Regions from separate parts of the Mesorhizobium sp. M0854 genome, predicted to be linked through region 2. Evidence: riboswitches for the same ligand, from Rfam matches in the RefSeq annotation. Region 2 holds a riboswitch; the other holds the start of a gene.
What was found. Region 2 has a riboswitch for thiamine pyrophosphate ahead of thiB (thiamine ABC transporter substrate binding subunit). Riboswitches for the same ligand answer to the same signal wherever they lie in the genome.
Positions count from the first base shown of each region.

Region 1: it holds a riboswitch for thiamine pyrophosphate, as region 2 does, so the genes downstream of both, thiC (phosphomethylpyrimidine synthase ThiC) here and thiB (thiamine ABC transporter substrate binding subunit) in region 2, are expected to answer to the same signal.

Region 1 covers NZ_JAMYOL010000008.1:213,722-221,450, reverse strand. The annotation lists gene NKH99_RS15840 (thiazole synthase) at 1-686, opposite strand, end outside; gene thiS (sulfur carrier protein ThiS) at 688-885, opposite strand; gene thiO (glycine oxidase ThiO) at 854-1,855, opposite strand; gene thiC (phosphomethylpyrimidine synthase ThiC) at 1,852-3,687, opposite strand; TPP riboswitch at 3,792-3,908, opposite strand; gene NKH99_RS15820 (Fic family protein) at 4,091-5,635, opposite strand; gene NKH99_RS15815 (YybH family protein) at 6,768-7,223, shown strand.
Region 2 covers NZ_JAMYOL010000007.1:153,284-161,012, reverse strand. The annotation lists gene NKH99_RS14260 (M48 family metalloprotease) at 1-983, opposite strand, end outside; gene thiQ (thiamine ABC transporter ATP-binding protein) at 1,237-2,028, opposite strand; gene thiP (thiamine/thiamine pyrophosphate ABC transporter permease) at 2,025-3,644, opposite strand; gene thiB (thiamine ABC transporter substrate binding subunit) at 3,882-4,895, opposite strand; TPP riboswitch at 4,939-5,053, opposite strand; gene NKH99_RS14240 (thiamine diphosphokinase) at 5,181-5,825, shown strand; gene NKH99_RS14235 (ABC-F family ATP-binding cassette domain-containing protein) at 5,841-7,661, shown strand.

The sequences.
Region 1 (7,729 bases), on a different contig from region 2:
CCGGCGTCGACCGCCTTGCCGAACGCACGCGCCATGCCGACCGGATCGGCCGCCTTGGCGACCGCTGTGTTCAGGAGCACGGCATCAAAGCCGAACTCCATGACTGTTGCCGCGTGCGATGGCCGTCCGAGACCAGCATCCACGATCAGCGGGACATCAGGGAAATGTCCGCGCATCGAGCGCAGCGCCATGATGTTGACCGGCCCAAGGGCGGAACCGATCGGTGCGCACCAGGGCATCAAGACCTTGCAGCCCGCCGCAAGCAGCCGCTCGGCGACGACAAGGTCGTCGGTAGTATACGGGAACACCGCAAAACCGTCCTCGCACAGGATGCGGGCGGCTTCGAGCAGACCGAACACGTCCGGCTGCAGCGTGTCGTGGTTGCCGATCACTTCGAGCTTGATCCAGGGCGTGCCGAAGACTTCGCGCGCCATTTGTGCGGTCGTGACCGCTTCGTTGACGGAGTGGCAGCCAGCAGTGTTGGGCAGGATTCTGACACCAAGCGACCGGATCAACGACCAGAATTTTTCGCCAGCCCTGCCGCCTGCCATTTCACGGCGCAACGAGACGGTCACCACCGAGGTGCCCGATGCCCTGACTGCATCGGCAAGGATGGCCGGCGAAGGATATTGAGCGGTGCCGAGAAGCAGGCGGGAGGGCAGCGTCGTCCCGAGAAGATCGAACATGCTAGCCTCCCTGCATGGGCGAGAGGATTTCGATCCGGTCGCCGTCGTTCAATTGGAATTCGGCCCGGCTGGCTTTGTGCACGAGGTCGTTGTTGACGGCGGTCGCGAGCCAATCGCCCTCATAGTCAAGCGCGGCAAGCAGCTCGGCCAGCGTGGTGGCGGCAACCTCATGCACTTTGCCGTTGACCATCAGTTTCATGAGCAAGCTCCACGGGTTTGTCGTGATTGAAGACAATTTCGCCCGCCAGGCGCGCCATGGCGGGGGCGAGAAGAAAGCCATGGCGATAGAGCCCGTTGATCGCGACGGTGTCTCCGCTCATTTCGACGCGCGGCAGATTGTCGGGAAAGGCTGGACGGACGCCGACACCGGTTTCAACGATCTCGGCCTCGCCAAAGGCCGGATGGAGGGCATAGGCGGTACCCAGAAGCTCCATCATGGAGCGCGCCGTGACCGGTCTGGCGGACCGGCTTTCAATCATCGTCGCACCGATCATGAACTGGGCGTCGGCACGCGGTACCGCATAGAGCGGAAAGCGCGGATGCAGCAACCGGACCGGGCGCGACAGCGAGAAGTCTGGCGTGTTTAGGATCAGCATTTCGCCGCGAACGCCGCGAAGCCTGTCATCGGCGGCTGCCATTCCCGTGCAATCGATCTGACGATCGAAACCGGAAACATGCCGGGCGTCGGTGCCGAAGTGGAATTTGACACCCATGGCTGCGAGCTTGTCATGAAGTGCTGCCATCGCCTGGCGCGGATCGAGATGGCCCTCATCGGGAAAGAGCAATCCGCGGCGAAAGCGGCCGGCTAAGTCGGGCTCCAGGAGCGCAATTTCGTCTTCGTCGACACGCCGATGGCCCGACGTGCGGCTGGCGAGGCGGTCGAGCTCGCCGGCATCACGCGGGGCGGCCACGACAAGTGTTCCGCCCCGTGTCACCTGACCCGGCAGCACCGCATCCCACCAGTCGGCAGCGTCACGTCCAAGGTCCAGCACCGGCTGCTCGGCGCTTTCACGCTCGCACCATGGCGCCAGCATGCCGCCGGCGAACCACGACGCATTGCCTCCAAGGCCATGCCGGATCTCGGCGACCGTGACCGTCGCGCCGCGGGCGGCGAGTTCGAAGGCGGCGGTGAGGCCGGCGACGCCGGCCCCCTTTATCAGCACCTTCATGACGGCTTACCTGGCTGAGGCGTGAGCGGTGCGACGGTCTCGTCCGCTGGCACGTAGAGATCGCCGCCCTCGCGGTATTTCGCCGCCATCGCCGCCATGCCCTCTTTCTGTGCCTCGGCGCGGATGTCGTGAGAGATACGCATCGAGCAGAATTTCGGTCCGCACATCGAGCAGAAATGCGCCAGCTTGTGCGCCTCCTTGGGCAAGGTCTGGTCGTGGAAGGACCGTGCGGTTTCGGGGTCGAGCGACAGGTTGAACTGGTCCTCCCAACGGAACTCAAAGCGCGCGCGGGAAAGGGCGTCATCCCTGACTTTCGCCGCCGGGTGGCCCTTCGCCAGGTCGGCCGCGTGCGCTGCGATCTTGTAGGTGATCACGCCGGTCTTGACGTCATCGCGGTCGGGAAGGCCGAGATGCTCCTTGGGCGTGACGTAGCAGAGCATGGCCGTTCCGAACCAGCCGATCATCGCCGCGCCGATGCCGGAAGTGATGTGGTCGTAGCCCGGCGCGATGTCGGTCGTCAGCGGTCCAAGCGTATAGAACGGCGCCTCGCCACAGACGGCGAGCTGCTTGTCCATGTTCGCCTTGATCTTGTGCATCGGCACGTGGCCGGGCCCCTCGATCATCACCTGGCAATCTTTCGCCCAGGCGATCTGCGTCAGCTCGCCGAGCGTTTCCAGCTCGGCGAATTGCGCCGCGTCGTTGGCATCGGCAATCGAGCCGGGACGAAGGCCGTCGCCGAGCGAGAAGGAGACGTCATAAGCGCGGCAGATGTCGCAGATCTCCGCAAAGTGCTCGTAGAGGAAGCTTTCCCGGTGATGGTGCAGGCACCATTTTGCCATGATCGAGCCGCCGCGCGAGACGATACCCGTGACCCGGTCAACGGTCAGCGGGATGTAATGCAGCCGCACGCCGGCGTGGATGGTGAAATAGTCGACGCCCTGTTCGGCCTGTTCGATCAGCGTGTCGCGGTAAACCTTCCAGGTAAGATCCTCGGCAATGCCGCCGACTTTCTCGAGCGCCTGGTAGAGCGGCACCGTGCCGATCGGCACCGGCGAGTTGCGGACGATCCATTCGCGGATGTTGTGGATGTTGCGGCCGGTCGACAGATCCATCACCGTGTCGGCGCCCCAGCGGATCGCCCACACCATCTTTTCGACCTCTTCAGCCATCGACGATGTGACGGCGGAGTTACCGATATTGGCGTTGATCTTGACCAGGAAATTGCGGCCGATGATCATCGGTTCGCTCTCGGGATGATTGATGTTGGCGGGAATGATCGCGCGTCCGCGCGCCACCTCGTGGCGGACGAATTCAGGCGTGACGAAGTCGGGGATCGCCGCGCCGAAGGCCTCGCCGTCGCGCTCAAGCTTGCCGTGCAGGATCTCGCGACCAAGGTTCTCGCGGATGGCGACGAACTCCATTTCGGGCGTGATGATGCCAGCGCGCGCATAGGCAAGCTGTGTCACCGCCTTGCCGGTCTGGGCCCGGAGTGGCCGGTTGCGGACTGGAAATTCCGGTGTTAGGCGCTCGCCTGCCGCAAACCCATTGTCTTCTGGCCGGACGTGGCGGCCGTCATAGGCTTCGACATCGCCGCGCGCGGTGACCCATTCATGGCGAAGCCGTGCAAGGCCGTTTTCGATGCTGGTTTCGACAGTCGGGTCGGTATAGGGGCCGGACGGATCGTAAGCGGTCACCGGCGGCTCGCCTGCCGTCGGATGGACGGAGATTTCGCGCATCGGCACCCTGAGCTGCGGGTGGATGGTACCGGATTTGTGGATTTTGCGCGAGGCAGGCAGCGGTCCCGTCGAGACGGCGGGGGTGAGGGCATTCATCTTGAGGCTCCTTTGCTCGTTGCATTGGAGACCCAGTTCTGTGCCGGAAGGATGAAAAGACGCTTCTGTCGACCTGCCGAAACAGGACCTCGGGCGTAAACTCCCGCAAAGCGCTTGCACCGTCCCTACGCCAGTATGAACTGGATCAGGTTCAACGGGTCACTGCGCCGCGAATGCCAGCAGTATCTCAGCCCCTTGCCGGGACTCCCCTGGTGAATGCGTGAGGTTGGACGGGACGGCTCCGGTTTGTCAAGCGCGTTCTGGCCGCGGCTGATCGGCGGCCGGTCAGACCGTGCGGAAAAAATCGTGCATGTCTCGGCGACAAGTCAAGCGTCGGAGATGAAGGCAAGGACAAGGGAATCGCAAAGCGTCGGACTAAAAATCGATCCTGATGATCACACCTTCAATGGGCACCAAAGGTTTGCGCGTAGATCGCCTCGATTCTTCCTGCCTCGTCACTGGTCAGCGCGGCGAATTCCTTCTCGCGCGCGCGGTTCGATAGATGGCCATCATTCTGGTGAAGAAAACGGAAGAGCAGATCGGTCAACCGCTCGGGCATGTCGATAAAGGCGTCCACCTGCTGCCGGAACTGATCGTAGCGCTGCAGAAATGCGGTTTCCTCGGGAAGGTCCCGTTCGATCGTCCGCTGAACGCAAGCATAGAGGAATTCGGCGTGCGGGGTTGCATCGAAGAACCGGTAGAAATCACCGGTGTCATTCAGCACCCGGACGTTGAATTGCGGCGTCGGTTCCCATTCCACCAACGGCAGAAGGCGCTGCGAATAGCTCTCGAGCACGCCCCTGTACTCGTTGATCTGGTCCAGGATCGCGGCCGAGACGGGAAAGACCACTCCCGGCGGATTGAAGCCGCGCATGGCAAGGACGTGGTGGATTAGGTAGCGGTGAATGCGGCCGTTTCCGTCCTCGAACGGGTGAATATAGACAAAGCCGAAGGCGAGGATTGCGGCGGCTACGACTGCATCAAGCTTTTGCGCGGGGCCCTGATCGAACGCCGCCATTCCATCGATTAGCCGCGGCAGGTCCTCGGGCCGAGCGCTGATGTGATCGGGCAAGGGCGTACCGTTGTCTCGATCATGCTCACCGACGAAACCTCCTTCTTTTCGGAAGCCAAGTCTTACGAAACGAGCGTCACCAAGTACAATTCTTTGCAGACGCAGCAGCTCATCGCGATCGATCGGCCAGCGGCCGGCTTCGCCGATGGCGCGGCCCCAGCGCTGGATGCGATCTTGCGGCGGGTGCTCGCCCTCGATCGCATAGCTTGATCGCGAGTCTTTGAGCAAAAGAAAGGCGGCGGTCCGAGCAAGGAGGTCGCGCGGCACGTCCGCTACGATTGCCTCCGCGCGCCGCGGTAGTTCAAGGCCGATGAATTTTTCGAGAATCTTGGTGCGGAACACCAGAGGGCAGAACTCACGCGTGCCCGGGAGATTGTCCCTTACGCGATAGCGCGAAGCGGTCTTGTCGGGTCCGGGCCACTGCAGCTCGGGATCGACAACCGGAATGTATCGTCCGGCCTCCGCGTCCGGCAGATCGATACGCGCGTCCCTCAGCCATTCATATAAAAACCAGATGCGGCGGGCATAACTGCCGGTCGGGCTTTCACGGACCAGCGCCTCGATCGGCGCGGGACCGGTCACTTGGAACAGCCGCTTGAGGACGGCAAGGTCCAGTCCCTCGTACTTGAGCGCAAAGGTCAGGTGGCCTTCGAGGGTAGGATTTGGGGCATGGCGGGGGGTCATGATCCGCCAGCCATCCCGTTCGGTAATGCGATGATGCTCGCCAGTGGCGAACAACCTACGGGGCAAGGGCGCGGCGAGCCTGTAGGCTCCGATCAGGGCGCTGTACCCGGCCGGGGTCGCCGTTTCAGGAAGGCGGATTTCCTGAAAAACGGTAACAGGACCTGAAAATTGGTGCTGTTGCACCGCAGGCATGAAACGCGAATCCTTCCATTGAATTTTGGTTTAGTCGGCAAAACCTATGAAAAATGATCCTATCCCATGAAAATTGATGCCACAAGACAAATTTTCCGAAAACCGATTCCAAAATAGTGCTGAGGTCGATCAAGCAAGAACTCCGCCACCGGCTCAAGGAAGCGACTTCAGACCAAAAAGGTGAGTCCAGGAACCGCCATTCGCCCGTCTTAGTCACGAGGCCGGCACGGATGGCCCGCCTTACGTCGAGCCGGATTGCTCGAGCGCGCCGTTCGGGGCTCACTCATAGAGCACTCCGGTGCGCGATCCCGATTTGATAGCCGCGATCACGCTCGCGACTGATCTTGGTGACGTGGCGGCGTCGGAGTAGAAAAGTGATGCAGGATCTCGGTGGCGTCGTGTGTGTGTGACCTGAAGTGAGTTCTCTGCGGTATGGGGGGCGGCACGCAGCGCGCGTCTTCTCGGCAAACAGATCGACGAAGCGGCACCGAAGGGAAGTTCCTGGCATTCATTCTCGCCATCGCTGCCCCAATTTGCCGATCGGACTGCCGATCGATCTCGCCCAATACTTTGCGCGCGCAAGGGCCGAAGCCGAACTGGGCGGCACCTGCTCATTCGGGAGCTGACTCATGCTTGGTGCCCGAGAGAGCTGTGCCTGATCGAATGCGTGAAATCGCAGCTCGGAGTGGAGAGGCTGACGCGGTCATCTGTCACCCGCCTTCGGGCTGTAACGGAAAGCGCGACATCGTCTCCAATGCTCGTTCCCCACGTCGAGGGGCCCAGCGGCTTGGCTACGGGGGGGACTGTCAGCTAGTGGCCGCTGGGCCTTGACGACCAGCGACCGTAAGAGGAGGCCCTGTGCTGGCTGACGAAAACTTGCGAGCAAAGCCACGGAAAAGCATCATTCGAACGAACTCTTTCGTCGAGACGAGGAGGGCAGTGAGGCGGTAGCCGCCGCTTTGAAGCTCTCCGACAGCTGCTACGCTGGTCATTCAGAGGGTCGCAGTTGCGCTTGCGCCGTCATATCAGATAAGTCTAATATAATCCGCGCCCGGCCATCGAACGCGCCGCGGCGCCCTCGGGTCGGCGCTATTCATCGGGTGGGCATGTCGGGCACGCAAGGGAGGACGAAATGAGACTGGTTCAGTCATTTGCATTTGCTGCTGTGCTGCTTTTTTCGTCTGCATTGTCTGCGGCCGCCCACTCGGCTCGTGAGGACATCGAAGCGGCGTTGGTAAAATTCATGGACGCCTTCAACAGCGGAAACGCAGCAGCGGTAGGTCAAATGTATACCGAAGATGCCGCCCTGCTGCCACCCGACGGCAAACGCGTCGATGACCGCAAGGGCGTGGAAGAATTCTGGCAGGGCGCAATCAAGGCCGGGATGAAAAATCTCACCCTGAAGGCGCTGGAAGTGGAAGGGAGCGGGAATCTCGCCTACGAAGTTGGCGCATTTACGCTCGGTGTGCCGAGCAAAGGCGGTGCCCCTTCCACCGTTGCGGGCAAGTACATTGTCGTTTGGAAAAAAGGGGACGACGGGACGTGGCGCCTGCATCGGGACATCTGGAACTTTGGTGCGGCCCAATAGATTCCGCGACCCATGAGGCCGGCGCGGCTTGCAATAGTCCAACGAAAGTCCATGGCAATAGTTGATGTGACTGAATTGATTAACAAAATTGAACAGACTTGATGGGTCTGCTCATCGAGTCGGTTCTGGATCTATCGCGCTACCGATCAGCGAGGCGGTAAGATTCGAGCTCAGCAGAACGGCAATTCCGGCTGACCACCACTTGCCGGGACTAGAGCGTTCTCCGGCTCGGCGCGCCGCTGAGGGCTCTTGTTCATTTGGTCGTGGGCAATCCGCGGTTCTCCAAGAACCCGTCCATCTCGTCAAATGCCATCTGAGCCGAGACAACTGATTATCATTGGGCAAAGTAGCGGCTCAACGGCTCCAGAAGAAAGCAGCCCCCCGATGCTCGTTCAACATTCGAGCCCGCATCGGGCAAGTCTTTCCACGTCCGGGTACGCCATGCTGCTTCGACCGCCCCATTCTTCTTGCGAATTTAGGAATTCGAGCTTTTCGGTTGTTCCGAT
Region 2 (7,729 bases):
GGGCCTGTGGCCGTCACCGCCGCCGCCGAATTGTCGATGACGAAACCGTTGGGCACCGAGAACGACACACCGAGGCCAGGGTGCAGGAAGGTTTCGCCGCGCACGTAGCCTTCCTCCGGCGTGTCGCCGTAAAGCAGCCCGTCTACGCCGGCAAGAAATGAATCGCGGTCGCGCGACCCGACACCAGGCGCGCCGAACTGGCGGGCGTGGCGCTGCGCGAGATCGATACGCTGCGGCGTGTTGGGGTGCGTCGCCAGGAAGTCGAGGCTGGCGTCGGTGGCGCCGCTGATCGAGCGGAAATCGGTATAGGCCGACATCGACTGCAGGAAGCGGCCGGCGGCGTAGGGGTCGAAACCGGCTTCGCCGATCGACTTGATGCCGATGGCGTCCGCCTCCAGCTCCTGATTGCGCGAGAACTGGGCCAGCCTCAGCTTGCCGCGGATCAGCGCCGCCTTGGCCGTCGGGTTGTCGCCGAGCACGTCCGAAACGACCTTGGTCGCCAACCCCTCTTCGGCTTCCAGCTGCTGGCGCTGCAGGCCGTGGTTGGCTGTAACGTGGCCCATCTCATGCGCAATGACGGCGGCCAGCTCGGCGGAATCGTTGGCCAGCGCCAGCAGCCCGCGGGTGATGTAGAGATAACCGCCCGGCAGCGCGAAGGCATTGACGTTGGGCGAGTTGAGGATGGTGATGCGGTAGGTCTGGGTTGGGTTGGCCGACACCACGGTCAGTCTGCCGACGATCTTGGCCACCATGCGCTCGAGCTTGGGGTCGGAATACTCGCCGCCATAGGTGGCGAGGATGCGCGGGTGCTGCGCCTTCGCCAGTTGAGCGAGCTTGCCGTTGGCGGCGACATTGTCGACCGTGATCGGCTTGTCTGAGGGCTGAAAGCCTGATTCCTGCACGTCGGGAGGCGTGAACATCTGGCAGCTTGCCAGCGCCACGGCAAGACCGGCCAGCGCCAGAAAGCGCGCCAGCGGTTTCACCCTCCGATTGTCGATGCCGGTCGGCAGATCGGCTTCCTTTCAAGTCCTGGCACGTGACCGCGAAAATCGGGCGCGATTTCCGGAAAGCATCACGCGCAAATCAAGTGCTACGGCGTCCTTCGTGCGTCCGACAGATACGAGGCAGCAAGGGCAAATCACGGTCTAGGCCGGACCAGCTCCTGGCGGACCTAGCCACACTACCTCGACCATGGCAAGCAAGCGCCGCTTCGCCTTCCGCCGGTTTGACCATAAATTATGTCCGCTTCCGGGCAACATCTCGTGATCCAGCCGCAAACGGACCCGAGCCGATATAGCGTCGGAATGCCTCCGGTCCAGCCCCGACGAAAAAATCGGCCGCGGTGCCCGTCGCGGCAACCGTGCCACCATCCAGGAAAACCATGTTTTGGCCGATACGGCGCGCATCGTCCGGCTGGTGCGTGACGAATAACACCGTCATGCGCTGCTCCGAATGGACGTCGGCCACCAGGTCGAGCATGTCGTCGCGCAGTGCCGGTCCGAGCGAAGCGAACGGCTCGTCGAGCAACAGCACCGGCCGGTCGCGCACCAGGACCCGGGCGAGCGCGACGCGCTGCCGCTCGCCGCCGGAGAGTTCGCGCGGCAGCCGGCTTTCCTTGCCGGCAAGGCCGACGCGCTTCAGCGCTGCGGCGATTGCGGCGCGGTCAGCCTCGCTCAGCCTGAGCGAAGGCGAGCGGCCGAGCCCGACATTCTGCTCGAGGGACAGATGGGCAAACAGGTTGTTTTCCTGGAACACCATCGATACCGGCCGCGCTGATGGCGGCGCAGTGCTGACGTCGGCGCCGCCGATCAGCACGCGGCCCGACCGCGGCGTCTCGAAGCCGGCCACCAGATTGAGCAGCGTCGACTTTCCCGAACCGCTCGGCCCCATGATGGCGGTGATTTCCGACGCCGGGAAATCGACATCGAATATAAGCGGCGTTTCACCATAGCTGAACGAGACATTATCGAGCCGCACGGCCGCGCCTTTTTCCACCGAAATGGACCGTTCCGGGCTGATCGGCATCATGATTTCTCCCTCCTTCCCAGCCAGTCCGCGGCCAACACCAGCGCCAGGCAGACAAGGCCGAGCAGCAGCGCCAGGCCGGCGGCATCCTCGGTGCGGTAACTGCCCATGCGCGCCAGCAGCAGATAGGGCAAGGTCTGCACGGAATCGCTGCCGAACAGCGCAATGACGCCGAGATCGCCGAGCGACAGCGCCATGGCGAACGCGAAGCCGGTGGCGAGCGGCCGCCGCAGCGACGGCCAATCGACCAGCCGCAACCGGTTCCAGCCCGAGATGCCAAGCTGTGCGCAGAGCCGTTCGTGGCGTTCGCTCGCTGCGTCATAGGCAGGGCGGATGGCGCGGATGGCGAACGGCATCGCCATCACCGCATTGACCGCAACGACCATGACAGGGGCGATCGCAAAGACATCGCCGACGGTGCGCAGGAGCAAGAACCAGCCGGCACCGATGACGATGGGCGGCACCACCAGGACGAACCCCGCACCGGTGTCGGCCAGGTGTTCGAGCAGCGTCCTCCTGCCGCTCCGCCGGGTGAGCGCCAGCGCCCGGCGCGCCATCACCAGCGACAGCGACAACGCCACAGAGAGCAGCGCCGACAGGAGGGAGAGCACGGCACTGGTCGCCGTCGCTTGCCGCACCGCGCTCTCGCCGGCCAGGCGGCCGAGATCGGCGCCAAGCCCGGCTGCCAGCGTGGCCGCCATCGGCCCGGCGACAAACAGCAGTGCGAGCCCGATCGCCAGCGCGTTCAGCACGGTCTCGGCCGCACCGGCTGAAAAATACCGGCGCGGCGCCACCGGCAGATTGGCGTCGCCGGTCATATTGGCGCCAAGCCGCGTCAGTGCCAGCACGACGACGAAGGTCAGGGCAATCTGCAGCAGGGTCAGCGTCACCGCCCGCGCCGGGTCGAAGTCGAAACGCAGCGCCTGGTAGATGGCAACCTCGAGCGTCGTCGCGCGCGGCCCGCCACCGAGCGTAAGCACGATGGTGAAGGAGGTGATGCACAGCATGAAAACGAGCCCGGCAACGCCGGGCAAGGCCGCACGCAGCGGCGGCCATTCGATCAGCCGGAAGGCCGGCGCAGCCCCCATGCCAAGCTGGCTCGCCAGCCGCCATTGGTTAGCCGGCACGGTCTGCAACGCCTCCAGGAACAGCCGCGTCGCCAGCGGCAGGTTGAAGAAGACATGGGCGGCGAGTATGCCCGACAAGCCATAGATGCCGGGCCAGCTCTGGCCGCCTAGCGCGCCCAGCGTGCCGGCGAAATAGCCGGCGCGGCCATAGAGCGCCAAGACACCGAGGGCGGCAACAATGGCCGGCAGCGCCAGTGGCACGGCGAAAAGCTGGAGGATGAAGCCTCGCCCGAAAAAACGCGGATGCCGCGACAGGGCGCGCGCGACGAACAGCGCCGGTGCAACGGAGAGCAGGGTCGACAGCAGAGCCTGCCAGAGCGTGAAACGGACGACGCGCAAGAGATAGGAATCGAAAGCGGAGGCGGCGCCGGACAGGTCGCGTGTGGCTTCGACGACGAGCCCGGCGAATGCACCGCCGATCAGCAGCGCGATGGCGGCGAGCGCGACGATGCCGGCAGTGACGCGGGAGTCCAATGATACCGCGCGTTGCACGCTAGACCACCAGATTCGAGATTCTTAGCGAGGACAGCGTTCCTTCGCGCCCCCCTCTGTCCTGCCGGACATCTCCCCCACGAGGGGGGAGATCGGGTGTCACCCACGCGTTCGCCTCACTCCAACGTTGCCAAGGAAGAGCCAGCAATGAAGCTGCCAATCTCCCCCCTTGAGGGGGAGATGGCCGGCAGGCCGGAGGGGGGTGGCTTGGCGCAAACATCCGACGAGGCTTGAGCCCTACCTGCTCATCGCCGCAAGCCACTCATCGACCCAGGCCTTGCGGTTGGCCGCGACGTCTTCCGGGCTGAACAGCAGGGTCTTGGTCGGCTTGACCAGCTTGTCGAACGCCGGGTTGAGCGGCTTGTCGGTTTTGCCGGCCGGGAACATCCAGTTGGTTTCGGGAATGACATCCTGGAATTTCGGTCCGGTCATGAAGGCAATGAACTTTTCCGCCAGCGGGTTCTTCGCGCCCTTGGTGGTGATCCCCGCAACCTCGATCTGCAGATATTCGCCCTCCTCGAAGGACGCCGCCTGGTAGCGCTCGGTGTTTTCGGCGACCATGTGGTAGGCCGGCGAGGTGGTGTAGGACAGCACCATCGGCGCCTCGCCCTTGGTGAACAGGCCGTAGGCCTCGCTCCAGCCCGGCGTTACCGTCAGCACCTTCGCCTTGAGTTTGGCCCAGGCTTCCGGCGCCTTGTCGCCATAGACCGATTTGACCCACAGCAGCAGGCCAAGGCCCGGCGTCGAGGTGCGCGGATCCTGGATGACGATCTTCTCTCCGGCATCGCCCTCGACCAATTCCCTGAGGCTCTTCGGCGGGCTCTTCAGTTTTTCGGTATCGTAGACGACGGCGAAATAGCCATAGTCGAACGGCACGAAAATATCGTCGCTCCAGCCGCCCGGCACATTGACGCCCGAGACGGCGCCGTGCGGCGAAAACAGGCCGGTTGCCTTGGCGTCGGCGGTTAAGTTGGTATCGAGGCCAAGTACGATATCGGCCTTGGTCGCGGCGCCTTCCAGCTTCACACGGTTGAGCAGCGCCACGCCGTCGGCGACCGAGACGAATTCGACGACGCAACTGCATTCGGCCTCGAAGGCCTTCTTCACCGCCGGTCCCGGACCCCAATCGGCGGTGAAGCTTTCATAGGTATAGACCGTCAGTCTATCCTGTGCCGATGCCTGCCCTGGCAGGGCGAGCGCGGATGCCGCAAGCAGGACAATTGAGACAAGAGAATGGAAAAAACTGCGCATCGGCGCCTCCTTCGTTCGCGTTGAAAGGAATTGAGGCGTCGGGCTGTCCGAAACGTCTAATCCCTCCGCCGGTACAAACCGGATCAGGTTCAGCGGGTTGGCAGTCTTGCCTCTCAGCCGGTCCGCGAAAATCGCGTCCGGCACCCCGTTAGAGCGTTGCGACACATAGGCCCGGCCGAAGTGCTGCGCAAGCGGAAGTTTGCCGGGCATCCAAAGCCCAGCCTTCCGTTTCGTCTGCCGTTTCATCTTCCGTTTCCGGGGCAGGGCTGGTAAGGGCCACGAGATATGAGCACATTCACCATCCTGCTTGGCGGCGATCTCATCCGCACACCGCTGCTCGACCGCCAGGTCGAAGGCTCGCGCGTCATCGCCGCCGACGCCGGCATCGGCCATGCCCGTATGCTGGGCCTGAGGCCGGAACTCTGGGTCGGCGATTTCGATTCCGTGCCTGCCGAGTTGCCGGAGGATCTGGCCGCCGTGCCACGGCAGGTGTTTCCTGCCGAAAAAGACAAGACCGACGGTGAACTCGCTATCGCCGCCGCGCTCGAACGCGGTGCGACCAGCCTTGTGCTCGCAGGCGCCTTCGGCGGCAAACGTACCGACCACATCTTCCTGCATCTGGCGCTGAGCGTCCGGCTGGCGGAAGGCGGGACGAAAGTGCTTTTGACCAGTGGCGTACAGGAAGGCATTCCCTTGCTGCCGGGAAAGACTGGCTTCGACTATGCCGACGGCACGCTGTTTTCGGTGCTCGGCTTCTCCGATCTCGCCGGCCTGAGCGTCACCGGCGCCAAATGGCCGCTCGACCATGTCGAGGTTGCGTTCGGCTCGTCGCTGACCATTTCCAACGAGGTCAATGGCCGGCTCGAAATCGCGCTGGCCAGCGGCCGCGCGCTGCTGCTCGCGCATCCCTACCCTCTTCCGGAAAGCTGAGCCCAGAAAGCTGACATGGCGCCGCCGCTTCTCAATCTCGACGGGATAAAGCTGACCTTTGGCGGCACGCCGCTGCTCGACGGTGCCGCCCTGACGGCCTCTGCTGGCGACAAGATCGCCCTGGTTGGCCGCAACGGCTCTGGCAAGTCGACGCTCCTCAAGATCGCCGCCGGGCTGATTGAACCGCAGGACGGCGAAGTCTTCCGCCAGCCTTCGGCGACCGTGCGCTACTTGCCGCAAATGCCCGACATGGACGGCTTTGCGACTGTCCGCGCCTATGTCGAGGCGGGGCTCGGGCCGGCCGACGATCCCTACCGCGCCACCTATCTGATGGAGCATCTCGGCCTGACCGGCGAGGAACGGCCGAACGACCTCTCCGGCGGCGAGGCGCGGCGCGCCGCCCTCGCCCGCGTCATGGCGCCGGAGCCCGACATTCTCCTCCTCGATGAGCCGACCAATCATCTTGACCTTTCGGTCATCGAATGGCTGGAGGAGGAGCTTGCCCGCACCTCCTCGGCACTGGTCGTCATCTCGCATGACCGCCGTTTTCTCGAGCGCGTGTCACGCGCCACAATCTGGCTCGACCGCGGCCAGACCCGCCGTCTCGACAAGGGCTTTGGCTATTTCGAGGAATGGCGCGACACGGTGCTGGAGGAGGAAGAGCGCGAGCAGCACAAGCTCGGTCGCCAGATCGTGCGCGAGGAGCACTGGCTGCGCTATGGCGTGACAGCGCGGCGCAAGCGCAACATGCGCCGGCTCGGTGAGTTGCAGACCATGCGCCAGCGCTTTCGTGGTCATCGCGGCGCCGAGGGTGCGGCGACGATGACAGCCAGCGACGCCGCCGAATCCGGCAAGCTGGTGATCGAAGCCAGGAACATCGAGAAGACCTTTGGCGATCTGACCGTGGTCAAGGGATTCTCGACCCGAATCCAGCGCGGCGATCGCGTCGGTCTGGTCGGGCCGAACGGCGCCGGCAAGACGACGCTGTTGAAGATGCTGACCGGCGAATTGAAGCCGGACGCGGGCACGGTGCGGCTCGGCACAAATCTGGAGATCGCCACGCTCGACCAGAAGCGCGAAGCCGTCGACCCGCAGGAGACATTGGCGCAGTATCTCACCGACGGGCGCGGCGAGAACCTCGTCATCAATGGCGAGCAGCGCCACGTCGTCTCTTACATGAAAGACTTCCTGTTCAAGCCGGAACAGGCGCGCACGCCGGTGCGCGAGCTTTCGGGCGGCGAGCGGGCGCGGCTGATCCTCGCCCGCGTTTTGGCGCGGCCGGCAAACCTGCTTGTGCTCGACGAGCCGACCAACGACCTCGACATGGAGACGCTGGAGCTGCTGCAGGAATTGGTCGCCGGCTTTGCCGGCACGGTGATCCTGGTCAGCCACGATCGCGATTTCCTCGATCGCACCGTGACCAGCATCATCGCGCCGGATGGTGACGGCCGCTGGATCGAATTTGCCGGCGGCTATTCCGACATGCTGGCGCAGCGCGGCGGCACCAGGCTGGACGACCGCAAGGCGCGACCAAAGGCCGAGACGGGCGACGCGACGGCGGCAAGCAGGAACGAAGCGGCCGCACCGAAGGGCCCGGCCAAGAAACTGTCGTTCAAGCAGAAATTCGCGCTGGAAACCTTACCCAAGAAGATCGAGGCGGTGTCGGCCTCGATCTCGCGGCTGGAGAACAACATCGCCGATCCGGCCTATTACGAGCGCGATCCGGCCTCGTTCCAGAAGACGATTGCCGCGCTCGACAAGGAGCGCGTCACACTGGCAGCGCTCGAGGAGGAATGGCTGGAACTGGAAATGCTGCGCGAGGAGATGGAGGGGTAATTCACGAGTTCAAGCATCTTGTCATTGCGACTAGAGAGGAATGCGCATATATTATGCGCATACTGCGG